Regions from separate parts of the Alteromonas sp. ABV4_515 genome, predicted to be linked through region 2. Evidence: predicted binding sites of a transcription regulator. Region 2 holds the regulator's gene; each other region holds the start of a gene.
What was found. Region 2 encodes sigma-54, which starts transcription at its own class of promoters, with help from an activator protein. Its sites were predicted from a motif close to GTTGGCACGNNNNTNGNNT; they were not measured.
Positions count from the first base shown of each region.

Region 1: a site for sigma-54 is predicted at 2,388-2,406, ahead of glnA (glutamate--ammonia ligase). Genes of this name have one in related genera too.
Region 3: a site for sigma-54 is predicted at 2,089-2,107, ahead of ACXAGX_RS13825 (BON domain-containing protein). Genes of this name have one in related genera too.
Region 4: a site for sigma-54 is predicted at 2,375-2,393, ahead of ACXAGX_RS09260 (flagellar hook-length control protein FliK). Genes of this name have one in related genera too.

Region 1 covers NZ_JBSWWZ010000002.1:184,598-188,800, reverse strand. Annotated here, with positions in the region: gene typA (translational GTPase TypA) at 1-1,694, opposite strand, end outside; gene glnA (glutamate--ammonia ligase) at 2,477-3,886, shown strand; gene ACXAGX_RS05150 (DUF4124 domain-containing protein) at 3,993-4,203, shown strand, end outside.
Region 2 covers NZ_JBSWWZ010000007.1:255,914-260,116, forward strand. Annotated here, with positions in the region: gene rapZ (RNase adapter RapZ) at 1-83, opposite strand, end outside; gene ptsN (PTS IIA-like nitrogen regulatory protein PtsN) at 129-572, opposite strand; gene hpf (ribosome hibernation promoting factor) at 581-868, opposite strand; gene ACXAGX_RS17535 (RNA polymerase factor sigma-54) at 898-2,376, opposite strand; gene lptB (LPS export ABC transporter ATP-binding protein) at 2,467-3,192, opposite strand; gene lptA (lipopolysaccharide transport periplasmic protein LptA) at 3,192-3,761, opposite strand; gene lptC (LPS export ABC transporter periplasmic protein LptC) at 3,730-4,203, opposite strand, start outside.
Region 3 covers NZ_JBSWWZ010000005.1:366,359-370,561, forward strand. Annotated here, with positions in the region: gene ACXAGX_RS13810 (MlaA family lipoprotein) at 1-487, opposite strand, end outside; gene ACXAGX_RS13815 (hypothetical protein) at 474-815, opposite strand; gene ACXAGX_RS13820 (hypothetical protein) at 886-1,053, opposite strand; gene ACXAGX_RS13825 (BON domain-containing protein) at 1,450-2,052, opposite strand; gene ACXAGX_RS13830 (endonuclease/exonuclease/phosphatase family protein) at 2,295-3,260, shown strand; gene ACXAGX_RS13835 (response regulator transcription factor) at 3,344-3,730, opposite strand; gene ACXAGX_RS13840 (hypothetical protein) at 4,133-4,203, opposite strand, start outside.
Region 4 covers NZ_JBSWWZ010000003.1:338,619-342,821, reverse strand. Annotated here, with positions in the region: gene fliH (flagellar assembly protein FliH) at 1-558, shown strand, start outside; gene fliI (flagellar protein export ATPase FliI) at 551-1,885, shown strand; gene fliJ (flagellar export protein FliJ) at 1,891-2,340, shown strand; gene ACXAGX_RS09260 (flagellar hook-length control protein FliK) at 2,478-4,203, shown strand, end outside.

The DNA of each region.
Region 1 (4,203 bases), on a different contig from region 2:
AGTGTTTGCGCTTCATCAGTACCTGACGCACGAACGTTTGTCAGTTGCTTACCTTTCAGGGCGTTTACTGTCAGGTCGTTGTCACGGCTGTGAATACCGATGATCATACCTTCATAAACTTCAACACCGTGACCGATGAACAGACGACCGCGTTCCTGCAGGTTAAACAGGGCGTTAGTCAGTGCTTTACCCATTGCATTGGCAATCAGTACGCCGTTCTTACGCTTACCGATAGTACCGCCTTTGTGCGGACCGTAGTGGTCGAATGTATGGTACAGCAGACCAGAACCAGAAGTCAGGGTCATGAACTCAGTTTGGAAACCAATCAGACCACGGCTTGGAATGATGAAGTCCATACGAATACGGCCTTTACCATCTGGGTTCATGTCGCGCATTTCTGCTTTACGCAGACCCAGTTGCTCCATGATAGAACCCTGGTGCTCGTCTTCACAGTCGATAGTCAGCGTTTCGAACGGCTCTTGCAGCTCGCCGTCAACGTCTTTCAGGATTACTTCCGGACGTGATACCGCCAGCTCGTAACCTTCACGACGCATGTTTTCAATAAGGATACCTAAGTGCAGTTCACCACGGCCTGATACGCGGAATTTATCCGGGTCAGCTGTTTCTTCTACACGCAGTGCCACGTTGTGTACCAGCTCGTCTTGCAGACGCTCAAGGATGTTACGTGAAGTCACGTACTTACCTTCTTTACCAGCAAACGGAGACGTGTTTACCTGGAACGTCATGGTAACTGTTGGTTCATCAACAGTCAGCGCTGGTAACGCTTCAACCGTGTTTACATCACACACGGTGTCAGAGATTTTCAGTTCGCCCAGACCGGTGACTGCGATGATGTCGCCCGCACTTGCAGAATCAACTTCATGACGCTCAAGGCCTAAGTAACCTAGCACCTGACCGACTTTACCGTTACGCTTCTTACCGTCGGCACCAACAACTGTCACCTGTTGGTTCATCTTCACACTACCGCGCTTAACACGGCCAACACCGATAACACCTACATAAGAGTTATAGTCCAGCTGAGAAATCTGCATCTGGAATGCACCGTCAGGGTCTGCATTTGGCGCTTCAACCTGATCCACGATTAACTGGAACAGTGGCGTCATGTCTTCGCCTTTGGTATCTGCATCCATTGATGCCCAACCGTTTAGAGCTGATGCATAAATAACCTGGAAGTCTAACTGTTCGTCAGTCGCACCTAAGTTATCGAACAGGTCGAATACCTGATCCATTACCCAATCAGGGCGCGCACCTGGCTTATCGATTTTGTTGATAACCACGATTGGCTTCAGGCCCTGAGCAAATGCTTTCTGGGTTACAAAGCGTGTCTGTGGCATCGGACCTTCCTGCGCGTCAACCAGAAGCAGTACAGAGTCAGCCATAGACATAACACGCTCTACCTCACCACCGAAATCGGCGTGTCCGGGAGTATCTACGATATTGATGCGGTATTCATTCCAGTTAATGGCGGTGTTTTTCGCCAGAATGGTAATACCACGCTCTTTTTCGATATCGTTAGAGTCCATCACCCGTTCCTGGGCTTCGCCGCGGCTTTCCAGCGTACCGGACTGCTGAAGCAGTTTATCAACCAGCGTAGTCTTACCGTGGTCAACGTGCGCGATAATCGCAATATTTCTTAAATTATTGATATCAGTAGCGTTATTTGCTTCTGTCATGTTTTTAGTCTCGTTTCGGGTGCCTAATCGGGGGGCCAATTCGGAGTGTTTGGTGTACCTGATCTTGCGTAGGCGGGGTAATTTTGGGCGCGATTATATAGGGGATTACTGGTTAATAATAGGGCGGCGTGGCTAAGACGATGATTTATTTTGTCAGATAACTGATTATTTTACGCTCAACTCGCAGGCTCACTCTGCATTAAGCGCCCGTAAAACCCCGGCAATGCCTTAAGTAATGCATTAAGAACTGTAGCACAAACAATCGGGTTCTACCCTGAACGACGGTAAACCTGAACTTTTTCACTGTTCGGACTTCTCGCTCGCGGTCAATCAGTAAACGTACTGAACGCTGCACAATAAGTCATCACAACCATTACGTTCTAAATTATTCCAACGATTTATCGATACCGGTACTAGTATCCGAGTTTGCTTTGTTCTAGTCTAGACGCAGTTTCATTCACCAGCTACTAACTGTTCTTTCAGTATTCTTTTCCTACCTTCGTATATTTCATCCCGTGGTATAGGTTGACGGTTAAAGTTCACGCTGATGACGGAAGGGTGTTTTGAAACAGTTGAAGGTCTGAAGCGTTACATTTGCACCAAAACAGACATCTTATGCACCAACATCGTGCATTTGCATTTGTGAATTTATCTGCTACGCCCTGCTAAGCCGCATTCTGGTGCTTAACTACAGCTGGCATGAAAATAGCTTCAGAAATTCCCAATTATTTTGGAGTGAAATTGTTCATTCCACTTTTTAGTATAATAATCCGGAGGACACGATGTCAGTAGAAAAGGCATTAGAGCTCATCAAAGAAAGCGAAGCAAAATTCGTAGATTTACGCTTTACCGACACTAAAGGTAAAGAGCAACACGTTTCGATCCCTGCAGGGTTAGTCGACGATGAGTTCTTCGAAGAAGGTAAAATGTTTGATGGTTCTTCAATTTCTGGTTGGAAACACATCAATGAATCAGACATGATCCTGATGCCAGATGCAGAATCTGTTGTTGTTGACCCGTTTGCAGAAGAAACGCAGGTTAACATCCGTTGTGACATCGTAGAGCCATCTACATTGGAAGGTTACGACCGTGACCCTCGCTCTGTAGCACGCCGCGCTGAAGAATTCCTGAAGTCTACCGGTATCGGTGACACTGCATTCTTCGGTCCTGAGCCAGAATTCTTCCTGTTCGACGACGTTAAATTCCACACTGATATGGCGGGTTCTTTCTTCAAGATCGATTCTGCTGAAGCAAAATGGAATTCAGGCGCAGACTTTGAAGGCGGTAACCTTGCTCACCGTCCAGGCGTGAAAGGCGGTTACTTCCCAGTTCCTCCAGTAGATTCTGCACACGATATCCGTGGCGCAATGTGTCTGGTAATGGAAGAAATGGGTCTGGTAGTTGAAGCTCACCACCACGAAGTTGCAACTGCTGGTCAGAACGAAATCGCTTGTGCTTTCAACACCCTGGTTAAGAAAGCTGACGAAGTTCAAATCTATAAGTATGTTGTTCACAACGTGGCAAATGCATACGGTCAATCTGCGACCTTCATGCCTAAGCCTCTGGTTGGCGACAACGGTTCTGGTATGCACGTTCACCAATCAATCGCTAAAGATGGCAAAAACATCTTCGCAGGTGACAAGTACGCTGGTATGTCTGAAGAAGCACTGTACTACATCGGTGGTATCATTAAGCACGCTCGCGCGATCAATGCTTTCACTAACGCTTCTACTAACTCTTACAAGCGTCTGGTACCAGGCTTCGAAGCACCGGTAATGCTGGCATACTCTGCACGTAACCGTTCAGCTTCAATCCGTATTCCTTACGTAACTAGCGATAAAGCGCGTCGTATCGAAGTACGTTTCCCTGACCCAACGGGTAACCCTTACCTGGGCTTCACTGCAATGCTGATGGCTGGTCTTGACGGTATCATCAACAAGATCCACCCTGGCGATTCAATGGACAAAGATCTGTACGATCTGCCTCCTGAAGAAGCTGCAGAAATCCCAACTGTTGCTAGCTCACTGGAGATGGCTCTGGAAGCACTGGACAACGACCGTGAATTCCTGAAAGCGGGTGGCGTTATGACTGACGACATGATCGATGCATACATCGGCCTGAAGTCAGAAGAAGTAACTACCCTGAACATGTCTACTCACCCTGTTGAGTTCGACATGTACTACAGTGTGTAATTACACACCTGAAGGTACAGAATTAGAAGAGGCCCGCATCAGCGGGCTTTTTTTTGTTCACAGCTTTGGCTAGACTGAACCAAGACTTTACCAGGACGTACTCGCCATGAAATATTTTGTAATGCTGTTATTGCTGTCGGCGCAGACTGTCAGCGCGCAGACCATTTATAAAATAGTCAAAAAAGATGGCACCGTACTTTACACTGATGTGCCTCAAGACGGCGCAGAAGCATTGGAGCTGGCGGGAAACACCGACAATGTGGCAACCAGCTTACCCGTACCTGATGTGCAAGTTCCCTCAAAGGAGGCACCTAAAC
Region 2 (4,203 bases):
CAATAGTAACCGAGGTCTTCCAGCGCCCGTAATGCGACGGATTTCCCTGAACCGGAACGACCACTGATGATAATGAGCTTCACGTTTTTCTCCTGAAATACCGTGTTAACGCAGGCGTTTACAATAACTTACTGTAATGCGCGAATAATATCATCACTTGTATCAGCTTTTCGGATACTTTTTATTGTCTCTTTATCGCTAAGCTTGCCAGCAACCATGGCGAGCGTTTGCAGGTGACCGTCAGTTTGTTCCTGCGGTACCAGAAGGGTGAAGAAAATATCGACGGGTTTATTGTCTATGGCATCGAAATTAATGGCTGGCGTAGTGGTTACGACAATGGCAATCACTTTTTCGAGACCGGCAAGGCGACCATGAGGAAGCGCTATACCATTACCAATCCCTGTGCTGCCCATGCGTTCACGTGCCATCAAGGCACTTAACACCGTGGCTTCATCGATATCTGCGTTGTTTTTAGCGGCAATCCCACTGATGATTTCGAGGATGCGCTTTTTACTATTGCACTGGACCGCACATTCAGTGCGATCCAGGCTAACTATGGCTTGTATATCCATGAATTCAATTAATGCTTTTTAAGCTTTTCCTTGTGTTTCAGAACCTGCCGGTCGAGCTTATCTACCATACTGTCGATAGCTGCGTACATGTCTTGATTTTCGGAAGAGGCAAAGACCTCTGCGCCACTGAGGAAAACCGTTGCTTCTGCTTTCTGATTAAGTTTTTCGACATTCAAAATTACGTGCACATTCGATATGTGGTCGAAGTGACGTTCTAGTTTACTGAATTTCGTATCGACATAGGTACGCAAAGAATCTGTGATCTCAACATGATGACCAGTAAGGTTTATTTGCATATTTCGTCTTCCTTATTTTGAGCAGCCCATTAAATGAGGCTTTTGCGTTGGTTAGACGGCGGGATCGATAGGGACTCCCGGTACTTTGCTATTGTTCGCCGGGCAACCATGATGCCTTGATCGGCCAACAACGAAGCAATCTTGCTGTCGCTCAGCGGTTTGCTTGGCTTTTCAGCAGCAACCAGCTTTTTAATCAGTGCGCGAATCGCTGTGGATGAACACTCACCACCGGATTCTGTGGCCACGTGGCTTGAGAAGAAGTACTTCAACTCAAAAATGCCTCGAGGCGTATGCATGTACTTCTGGGTGGTAACCCGGGAAATGGTTGATTCATGCATATCTACCATTTCTGCGACATCGTTCAGCACCATTGGTTTCATCATTTCAGGGCCATGCTCAAAAAAGCCCATTTGTTGCTGAACAATGCAATTCGCTACTTTAAGCAGGGTGTCATTACGGCTTTCAAGGCTCTTGATAAACCATTTCGCTTCCTGCATATGAGAGCGAATAAATTGTGAATCGCTGCTGTTGCGGGCCTTACGGCTCATAGCGGCGTATTGTTGGTTAACACTTAACTTCGGCAGGCTGTCTGGATTGAGTTCTACTACCCAACGGCCGTTTTTCTTCGCCACAGAAACGTCTGGAATAACGTATTCTGGTTCCTTAGTGATAAGTGCACTACCCGGACGCGGATTCAGCGTTTGCAGTAGACGCATAGCTTCACGAAGCTGGTCTTCTTTCAGGCGCGTTTTTCGCATCAGCGTTCGGTAATCTTTGCTGCCAAGTAAATCGGCGTGTTCTCTTAACAGCAATCTGGCTTCTTCCAGCCAAGGGGTATCGGGGGCGTATTGCGTTAATTGCACCAGTAAACACTCTTGTGGTGTACGCGAGCCAGAACCGATTGGGTCGAACAACTGGATGCGCTTGAGTACGCATTCCACTTCATCTTCTTCTACCGGTTCTTCCATGTCTTCACTGTTCACGCTTTGCAGAATGTCTTCCACGGTAACAGTGAGGTAACCCGATTCATCAATCGAGTCGATGATGGCCAGCGCGATAGCGCGATCGATGTCTGAGAACGGCGTTAAGCGCATCTGCCAAAGCAGATGGTCTTGAATATTTTCGGTGGTTTCACCTTGGAAGATTTGCTCGTCATCACCGCCGGCAGGGCCGGGGGCAGGCGCAGAAGACGCAGAAATGTATTCGTCCCAGGTGCTGTCGAGAGGGAGTTCATCGGGCAGGTCATTTTTTTCCAGCGCTTCGCCGGTGTCCATGCTTTCCGAGGCTGACGCAGATTCAGGCATGCTGTCGTCGTTATCGAGATTATTCTTCTCAACAACATCGTTGTCTGAACTGTCGTCCACTTCCAGTAGCGGATTAGAATCCAGTGCTTCCTGAATTTCCTGTTGTAAATCCAGCGTCGACAATTGCAATAGTTTGATCGCCTGCTGAAGTTGCGGCGTCATTGTCAGTTGTTGACTAAATTTTAGCTGTAAAGATGGTTTCATCTACGTCTTATATTAACTCTGAAAAAAGTATCTGGCTAAAGCGGCGATTTATTATTCTTAAATTGCGGTTTGTTATGCCCGATAACTTAACTATAGCCTGAATTGCTCACCTAGGTATACATCTCGAACTTTTTGATTACTTAATACCTGTTCTGCGGTGCCCTGAGCAATCAGTTCTCCATGACTGACGATATAGGCTTCTTCACAAACATCAAGGGTTTCCCTTACGTTGTGATCGGTAATCAGGATGCCTATACCTCTGTCTCTTAAATGTTGAATGATCTTCTTTATATCATTAACCGAAATTGGATCAACTCCGGCAAAGGGTTCATCAAGCAAAATAAATTGCGGATTAGCTGCTAAGGCTCTGGCAATCTCAACCCGGCGGCGTTCACCACCCGACAAACTCATACCTGTACTATTACGTATATGGTTAATATTAAATTCATCAAGTAGCGCGTCGGCTTCTTCTTCACGCTGATGGCTTTTTAGATCCTTACGGGTTTGCAAAATAGCCATGATATTTTCATGTACCGTGAGCTTTCTGAATATCGATGCTTCCTGCGGCAGATAGCCAATGCCGCGACGTGCACGCTCGTGCATCGGTTCATGCGTTAGCTCATTGTCGTCGATATTAATTTTGCCTTTATCCAGCGGCACCAACCCCACAATCATGTAGAACGTGGTGGTTTTTCCAGCACCATTAGGGCCCAACAAACCCACAATTTGGCCGGTAGACACAGAAAGGCTTACATCGCGCACAACCTGACGAGATTTGTACGACTTAGCCAAATGGCTCGCGGTTAAGGTGGCCATTACTGATTGTCACCTTCGTTGTCATCGCTTTTCTTTTCGTCTTCAGACAGCCCTTTTACAGTTTCTGGCTGAAATACCGTGGTAACACGACCACTGCTTGAGCTGTCACCGCCCGTGGCAAGAAGCTGCTCTTTGCCCATGTCATAACGAATGCTATCGCCTTGAACCATGCTGCTATCTTGCTGAATTTGTGCCTGACCTTGCAGGGAAATGAGCTTTTTGGCAACTTCGTAACGAATTTCATTGGCGCTGGCTTTTACCTGTGCACCATCGTCCATGGTTTGTGAATAGCTGGCCGGTTCGCCATAGGCCACAAACACTTCTTTGCCGTCACCATCGCTGGCAATAACCTGAACTTCATCGGCGGTGATCACCAACGAACCCTGGGTAATCTTCACGTCTTCTTTAAAGGTAGATGTTTTCTTCTTGCCGTCAATGAACTGCGACTTCGCATCAACTTTAATTGGCTTGTCGAAATCTGTGTTGTCGGCCAAGGCTACTGTGGGCATTACAGCAACAGAGATCGTTGTTATCAGGCTAGCTGCCAGGGGAATAAATCGTTTGAACATGATCTATCAACTCATATTGTTGGGTACGCAGGTTTGCATTAAAACCATTGCTTTTGATGATGGTCTGAACACCGCGGATATCAACAGGTTGATCGGATGTCATCGTTTTATCATCCAGATTAACCTTAATGAAATCAGTTGTAATGGTCTGAACGAACTCGTCAGGATTCAGACTCTTAATCAGCACATTATCTTCTAACTGAATGAGATCGTCATTATATAATGTGCCTTTATCTGCGGTTACCTGCCAGGGAGCTTCATTTTCCGCAGCATAGACAGTGTATTTGGGTTGACTGAATAACACAAAGCCAAGCTGGTCGTAATGTTCCATTGAAGCGGCGTACACTTCGTGATTCACCTTACCTTCATCGTTGTACAAGGTGGTGGTGAGGTTTTTGGCCTTATAAGCCGGGCGTAACGCACTATCACTCATCGACTGAGC
Region 3 (4,203 bases), on a different contig from region 2:
GAAAACGACCAAGATTAGAACCAGCGTGGCTAAACTCGCCAGAAACAGTATTGTTTACGAGGTTAAGAGGCTCTCGTAGATTATCAAAAGCATTGCCTATTTTATCTCGGACAACACCTGGCACGACAAATTTGTAGCCATCGGAAAGGGGAATAAGTACGTAGCGATAGGAAACATTATTAAAGCTGAACATGGCACGATTAAACCCTTCCCATGGGTCGTTATAAACCGGTTCACTGCCCTGCTCTGTGCCTGGCTGGCCGCCATCTCCAATCGCAACCACCGTGGGCTCTACTTCGAGTGGTCCCTGGCTTGTTTGTACTGTAACCTTCTCGCCTCGCGCCAGTTCAGATGCAAGTTCAGGCTCCTTAGGAGCCTGAACGGAATTATTTTCTGCGGTAGATTTTGCAGTATTTTGTGGTGCTGATGCACAGCCCCCAAGGACTAAAAAACAGAGAGCTAACGCGCTCGACTTAGATACTTGCATAGGTACCACTTTCCTTCCTCTCGTGGTGTATCATTATATTTTGGGCACGTTCCAGAGCTTCATCCCTGTTGTAATCCCAATCATTCTCTTCATAACTACGTGCTTGCTTGAGATAATGCTCAATTCTTGATTTTCGAATTTGATGAATACGATTTTGCGGGTCAAATTCCAGCTCGTTATAAAGAGCTTCAACGTGCGTTAAATCGCCTGAAGGCTGAGACATGGGTTGCGTTTCGCCGAGCCAGGAAGATATTTGTTTTCCTGAGCCTAGTGCTACAAGGCTGGTTGTTAATAACACTGTCATTACTGCAATTTTTAAGTAATTCATGTTTATCACCATCTTGGTTAAGCGAAACTTTGCCTGGAAGGTTAATCAAGTCCGGAACGTTAAAAATCAATTACTTACCAACCACCTGCGCTTCTGCTCCGAGAGCCGGGCTCACTCTTCCCACTTTTTTATCGGCTTTATCGTAACGATCGAACCAGTTAAAAACCGGCTGCGAATGGATAAAACGCTCGAAAGACGTTTCTGGAAGTGGGCGATGCTTGGTTTTTAAAAATTTCATACAAATCCTTTTAATAGGGTATTAGTAAACTTACACACCTTCATACTTCCAATTTTCAGGCCAGATTAGAGTGAATGGGTTAGAAAGGCTTTAGCCAGGCTAAAAAAATGGTTTCACCAGTTGAATAAATGCAATTAAAATCAATTTAATCAATGACTTGAAACAACCACAATGGATAGCACTTTTTTACTAGAAAAAGCTAATATCGGGTAGTTCAGCATTGTAAAAGAATGCCAACTTTAGACTTATGGATAGTTTTTACCTGAGGCAGGAAAGATTTTCACAGCATGCTACTTGCCTACACAAAGCGCTGAAAGCCAAGATCGAAAACGCCCGGTGCGTATCACCGGGCGTTTGTTTGGGAGTAACGACTCCGACTAGCTTAACACTGGCTTGTTATTCAGAAGCCATTGCTTTTTGAGGCTCAACCACTTTCAGGTTGTCTTCCACATCTGTTACATCAGACGCATTTTTGGCAATCTCAACCGCCAAGTCGCGCTCAGCGTCTGAATCGACCGTACCTGTAAGCGTAACATTACCAGCCTTCACATCTACGTCGATGTCGAATCCTGAAATGTCTGTGTCCATTAGCAGACGGGTTTTAATCACTGTCGCTATTTTTGCGTCGGTGAGTTTATCCATGGCTGCTTCACCATCCATGTCGTCATTATCGACATCAGCATCGTCGTGGTCCGCTAGAATGGTCAGCTGGTTGTCCACATCGGTCACACCGTCAATGTTGGCGACAAGTTCTTCAGCAAGCTTTTTATCTACCGAATTCTCCACCTTACCGGTAAGCACAACTTTGCCGTTCTGCACGTCGGTATTAATGTCGAAAGAATTCAGGTTTCCGTTAAACAACAATGTTGCTTCAGCTTTGCCATCAATCCAGGCATCTTTAGCACCTTCTTCCCACTTATTCGAAGAGTCCATAGTGCCTGCAAATGCAGATGTCGTTAATGTACCAGCAACTAACAGTGAAAGAATTGTACGTTTCATAATTTTGCTCTCCTTAATTATCAAGCACATTAGCTGATGCCAACTTCATACCAACAAAATAAAATACTGATTTAAAAAGCTTTCTAAAAAATATACACATTTTGACGTGCCACAACTTGCAATTTTTTCGCAACTTTAGGAATGTTTTACTTTATGTTTACAAATTAACCGTATTGATCGAATCAACGCAGATTGCACTATAGATATCGAACTTTTTCTATCTCTGAGTGAATGGACTTGCCATGACTACTGTGATGATTATCCTGTCAGTGCTGTTTATGCTTACAGCCCTCATTCCCCATCTTCCAGGGCAACACTGGTTAATTCGGGTCTGGGAGTTTCCTCGTTTACAACAGGCATTTGTTCTGGCCGTACTGAGTCTCTTTTGGTGCTTTTGGTATGTAGATGAACCGGTCTTGGCTGCTTGGATGCAAGCTGGTTGTGTCATTGCGTTTGCTTATCAACTTTTCTGGGTCATTCCCTATACCCCTTTGTGGCCTACAGAAGTTAACCAATATCGCGGTAATGACGACACACAGACCATTTCTATTCTTACCAGCAATGTACTGATGCCAAACGATAACTATCAAGCGCTCATTGATTTAGTGGATCAGCATCAACCCGACATTCTGGTCACACTGGAAAGTAACGCTGCCTGGGAAGCAGCACTGGAAGTTTTGCATGATGACTACCCTCACCGGCTTTTCTGTCCATTGGAAAACCTCTATGGAATGCACTTATATAGCCGCAAACTATTTAGTAATGAGAAAATTCGATTCATCATCGAGGGCGACGTGCCGTCTATGGAGATTTGGACAACGATAAATCAACAAGATGTGAAAATTCATTTTGTTCATCCGAAGCCACCCAGCCCGACGGAAAACAAATCGGCGGAGCCACGGGATCGAGAACTTACCGTGGTAGGTAAAGAAATGGCAAAGCTAGATGCCCCCGCCATTGTTACCGGCGATCTTAATGATGTTGCTTGGTCTCCGACTACTCGGGACTTCCGTAAAATCAGCGGAATGTCTGATCCCCGCCGTGGCCGAGGATTTTTCAATACCTTCCATGCCGATTATCCGCCTCTGCGCTGGCCGCTGGATCACGTTTTTCATTCATCCCATTTTGAACTCGTCCACATAAAACGCATGCCAAGCATAGGCTCGGACCATTTTCCGCTTTTAACTACGTTAAGATTAAAACCTTGAGTTTGCATGCGAACAATCGGATCGTGATTTAGATATAAAAAAACCCGCGAGCAAGTCGCGGGTTTTGTTTAAAGAAATGAATATTAGGCTGTGATAGCCATCGCGGAAGCTTCTGCGAACCGCTGACAGCGAGACACAATATCTCGGTAATTTGCTGGATCTGGCACAATGTCATCTGCGTCGGTAAATCGGGTTGAGATATCGCTGTTTTCACTGGCGCTCATCAACAGAACCGGGGCATTACAGCAACTCTTGATATGCTGCAAAATAGCCGTACCACTCAAGTCTGGCATTACCACATCAAGCAAAACAGCGTCGTATTGATTGTTCTTGCATAATCTAACTGCCATTCGTCCGCTGGCAGCAAAATCAACGTTCCAACCCAGGCCAGTAAGAAAGCTGGTTAAGTGGCTTGCTACAGTTGGATCATCTTCAACAACGAGAATATTTAAAATAGTATTCGGGGTCATGTTGCCTCCTTGCTGTTCATTCGCACTCATCTCGCCCACACACCTTGCGACTGGTCCATCAGGACCTAAAACTTAAGGAAACTTACCCAGCGACACGTTGCACTACCCGTGCGTGCATCGCCGTAAAAATTGAATTGCAGATTTCACGCCATTTACTGCATGGTGATTAAAAAAGCGTAAGCTTTACTTTCAACTTGCAAAAGTCATAAAAATTAAGTAAACAAATTCAATATCTTAGCTTAATTTGCGTAAATTCTTACTTTTAATGGTAAGACAACATTACCATTTAGACATGCGTAAGAACAGCAATCAGACGGGAATAATTAACGGAATGTCGGAAAAAAATGCACAACAACCGACGCACTGTGCATTTTTTGTGCGATCAAACTGCGCGCATCAACCCTATGATGCCAGGTGTGGAAAAGATTTACGCAGTTTAATGCAAGCTTTGTCTCGTGAAATAAACTGAGCCA
Region 4 (4,203 bases), on a different contig from region 2:
AATGAAGGTAAGCAAACCGGATTTGACGAAGGTAGGGCTGCTGGCTTTGAAGAAGGCAAACCGGAAGGTTATGAAGCCGGGCTGCAGGCCGGTAAAGAAGAAGGCTTAAATGCCGCTGCCGAAGAGATGGCTGCTTTAGCCGGGCATTGGTCTTCGCTAGCGGATAATTTAGTAGCACCGTTATCTCAGGTTAACGAAGACACCCGTAAGCAACTGGTGAAATTAGCGGTGTCTCTCGCCCGTGCAGTTATCAGAACAGAAGTGCAGACCAGTGAAGATGTGGTCATGCAGGCGTTGGCTGAAGGGTTAAAAGCGCTGCCAGTGGCTGAATCACAGTTCCATATATCCATGCATCCCGACGACATTCAAATTGTTAAAAATCACTATGGCGATGAAACGATTGCCGCGAAGGGTTGGCATTTCATTGAAGCCCCGGCAATGTCTCGTGGTGGTTGCGATATCACCACCCAGCAAAATGCCGTCGATGTGTCGGTTGAACGTCGCTGCCGAGATGTATTAAATCGCTTCCTGCTCGACCAGGGATTGTCTGATGACTAGCCCCTGGGGTAATTATTTCGAAAACCTCTGTGTCGATATTCCTCAGCCTCCTATTGTGGCAGCGGGAAAACTGGTTCGGGGTATCGGTCTTACGCTTGAAGCTGTGGGGTGCCAACTTCCTGTGGGCAGTCAGTGCATGGTCCAGACTGTTGAGGGAGAGATAGAAGCGGAAGTGGTGGGTTTTGGTGAAAACATTACTTATCTTATGCCAACTGAGGCGGTGCGTGGCATCGTGCCGGGTTCTCGGGTACTTCCGTTAAACCGCCAAAGTGGTTTGGCAGTGGGGATGGGATTACTGGGTCGCGTGGTCGACGGTAATGGTCAGCCGCTGGACGGTTTAGGACCCGTAAAAGCAGATACCCGCGTATCCACGAATAAGCCCCCGATAAACCCGCTAAGTCGTCGACCAATATCTGAACCCATGGATGTGGGGGTTCGGGCTATTAATGCCCTGAATACGGTGGGCGTCGGTCAGCGAATGGGGCTATTCGCCGGCTCCGGTGTCGGAAAATCCGTGCTGCTGGGTATGATGACCCGGGGCTGTCAGGCTGATGTTGTAGTGGTGGGATTGGTTGGCGAGCGGGGCCGAGAAGTAAAAGAATTTATCCACGACATTCTTACCGAAGAAGAGCGCCAACGTGCGGTCGTCGTTGCAGCGCCAGCTGATACCTCACCACTTATGCGGTTAAAAGGCTGCGAAACAGCAGTGACCATTGCGGAGTATTTTCGCGATCAGGGCATGAATGTGCTGCTATTAATCGATTCTCTTACGCGCTATGCCATGGCACAGCGCGAGATTGCATTGGCGGTGGGTGAACCACCGGCAACGAAGGGATACCCACCCTCAGTGTTCGCAAGACTGCCTGCTTTGGTGGAACGGGCGGGTAATGGTAGCGAAAACCAGGGCTCAATCACCGCATTTTATACCGTACTGACGGAAGGCGACGATCTTCAAGATCCCATTGCCGATGCGGCGAGGGCAATACTGGACGGTCATGTTGTGTTATCCCGTTCCTTAGCCGATAGTGGTCACTATCCCGCGATTGATATTGAAGCCTCTATCAGCCGGGTAATGCCGATGGTAACCAGCGACGAACATTTAGAACAAGCCAGACGTATTCGTCAGGTCTACTCAATGTACAAACAAAACCGTGATCTCATTTCCATTGGTGCATATGCCAAAGGTTCAGACCCGCGTATCGATTCGGCCATTCGTGCCGAACCTGCAATTAACGCTTTCCTGCAGCAAGGCATGAAGAATATTCTGCCTTACAGTGAGTGCCTTCAAGGCATGACTGCCTTGGCGGGTGGGTTAGGTAAAGGGTAACAGCCATGAGTCAACTTGACTTAGTCGCTAAGTTTGAACTGGAAAAGGAACAGAAAGCGGCGCAGCAATTTCAGCTCGCGCAGCAGCATGTTACCCAGCAACGTCAAAAGTTAAGTAGCCTGCAGCAATATCGGTTGGATTATTTGCGTCAAATTCAGGCCACTGGCAAGAGTGGTGTGGGCGCGAAAGCGTATCATCAACATCTTTCGTTTGTGGGTAAACTGGATAAAGCCTGCCAACAGCAAATGAACCTTATCTCTCAGGCTACCGTGGTGGCCGATCAGCGTAAACGTGCCTGGCTGGAACAGCAAAAGCGTCGGAAAGCCGTGGATATGTTAATCGATAAAAAAGCCCTTGAAGCCCGTCAAAAAGAATCTCGCCTGGAACAAATCATGAGTGATGAGTTCGCTTCACAAAAATTCTATAGAAATCAGTTGTCCAAGTCAGGTTACTAACAATTTTTCAAGTAAAGTTCATAGTAATTCAACAATTGGAACAGGATTTGAATAGTCTTTTCCGTGACGAAAAATAACCCACCCAATTTACTGTTTTTTGACGAAAACACACAGTCTGCGGGAAGAGGATTGAGATTATGATGCAACAAGTTGCCACGCAACGTTCAGATATTGCCGCTCTGCCAGTCGATATAGAATCATCGACGGCAAGTGCAGATGCTTCAGGCCAAAATCAGGCTTTTGAAGAGGTATTTACGCAAGCGACTCAATCCCCACCTGTGCGTGAGAATAAGCCACGGGAAAAGAACGCAGATGACATTACGGTTAATCGTTCGGTTAAACGGGACACACCAGTTGAGAAAAAGGTGGATGAGCAATCTCGCCGTGGTGATAGCAATGAAGCGCAGTCGCAGTCTGAACAGTCAGCCAATGAGGTCACTACCAGGAAAACCCAAAGTAGTGGCAATGGAAATAATGGCGAAAATGCAGCGGATGTCGACACCGAGCACGATGACGCCCTGTTGGTTCAGGGGGAAGAGGCAATTGATGAGAGCACGGCAGACATCCAACCTGATATCGACATACAGCCTGACTGGTTGGCCTTTGTCGATGCCATCCGCAAGCTTAACAGTGGTGACGAAACCGCGTCTGAGCAAGGCATCGTAATAGATGCTTCTGGCGAGGGCGACGTTATTGTTGATGACTCAGCCTTGTCCACTGATGTTGTCTCGCCGGATACCGACCTCGAAGCACTTATCGCGAGTTTGAAAGGCACAGTTCAGACTGACGCCGAAAATACTGAAAGTACAGATAAAAACGCCGAATTAGCCGCCTTGGTTGAAGCGTTGAATGAAGCCGTGAAAAAGCTCATGGCCAGTGAAGAAGATGGCGAGCAGCCAGGCAAGGCCGACGACGTTGTGACTGAAGACGTAATGAAAATGGCGGCCTCACTGCTTGCAAGCCTGTCAAAAAATGGCAGCAAAGATCTAAACCGCATCGCCGAAAGTCTTGCTGATGGCGAGACTTCCGCTGAAGCAGAAATCATCGTCACCGACGCAGAGCTACTGGTATCACTGATAAAAAGTGAACTTGGTGAAAACACAGAACAGCAGCCGAGCGGCAAAGAAGCAGATAAAAACACAACGGATGATGGCAGCGCCGCATTACCCTTGGTGCCGGCAAACGATTTGATGAAAAATCTGGCGGTAACCGAAGACACCACTAAAACACTGGTAGCGGAATCGTTGGCAGATAAAGTCGTGGCGCTCTTGCCTGACAGTAGCAATGAAACGCAAAAAGCTGAGGTAAAGCAGGGCGTGATTGATGCTGTTAAGCAGTATCAAACCAAACTCGACGCTGGTGTGGAGCCCGCGCAAACGCTAGAGGTCATGATTGCTGATGTGATTAATGGGGCAGATATTTTACCCGATGACAACATTGAACAACGCATAGCCGGCGAAATGCAGCAATTATCATTACTAGTGAATGCGGCCACGCAAGTGGCGGGCTCGGGGAACCCCGCTATCATGGCGGGAGCGCAGACCCGAGCAGACAATACCCTTGCTGATATTCAGCAAGTGAAAGCGGAGCGTGTACTTCAACAGCCCTCTGATGCCGACAAAGCGGTGAACATTCATCAACCTGAAGGTCAGCAACAACTGGCTGAGAAAGTACGTTGGATGGTGAATGCCAGAAATTCAATGGCAGAAATTCGCTTAGATCCGCCTGAACTTGGCAGTATGCAGGTGAGGGTTAATGTGAGCGGCGATACGGCATCAGTCAATTTCGTTGTGCAATCTCCACAGGCCCGGGACGCATTGGCACAAGCGGAGCCGCGCTTACGCGAAATGCTGGCCGAGCAGG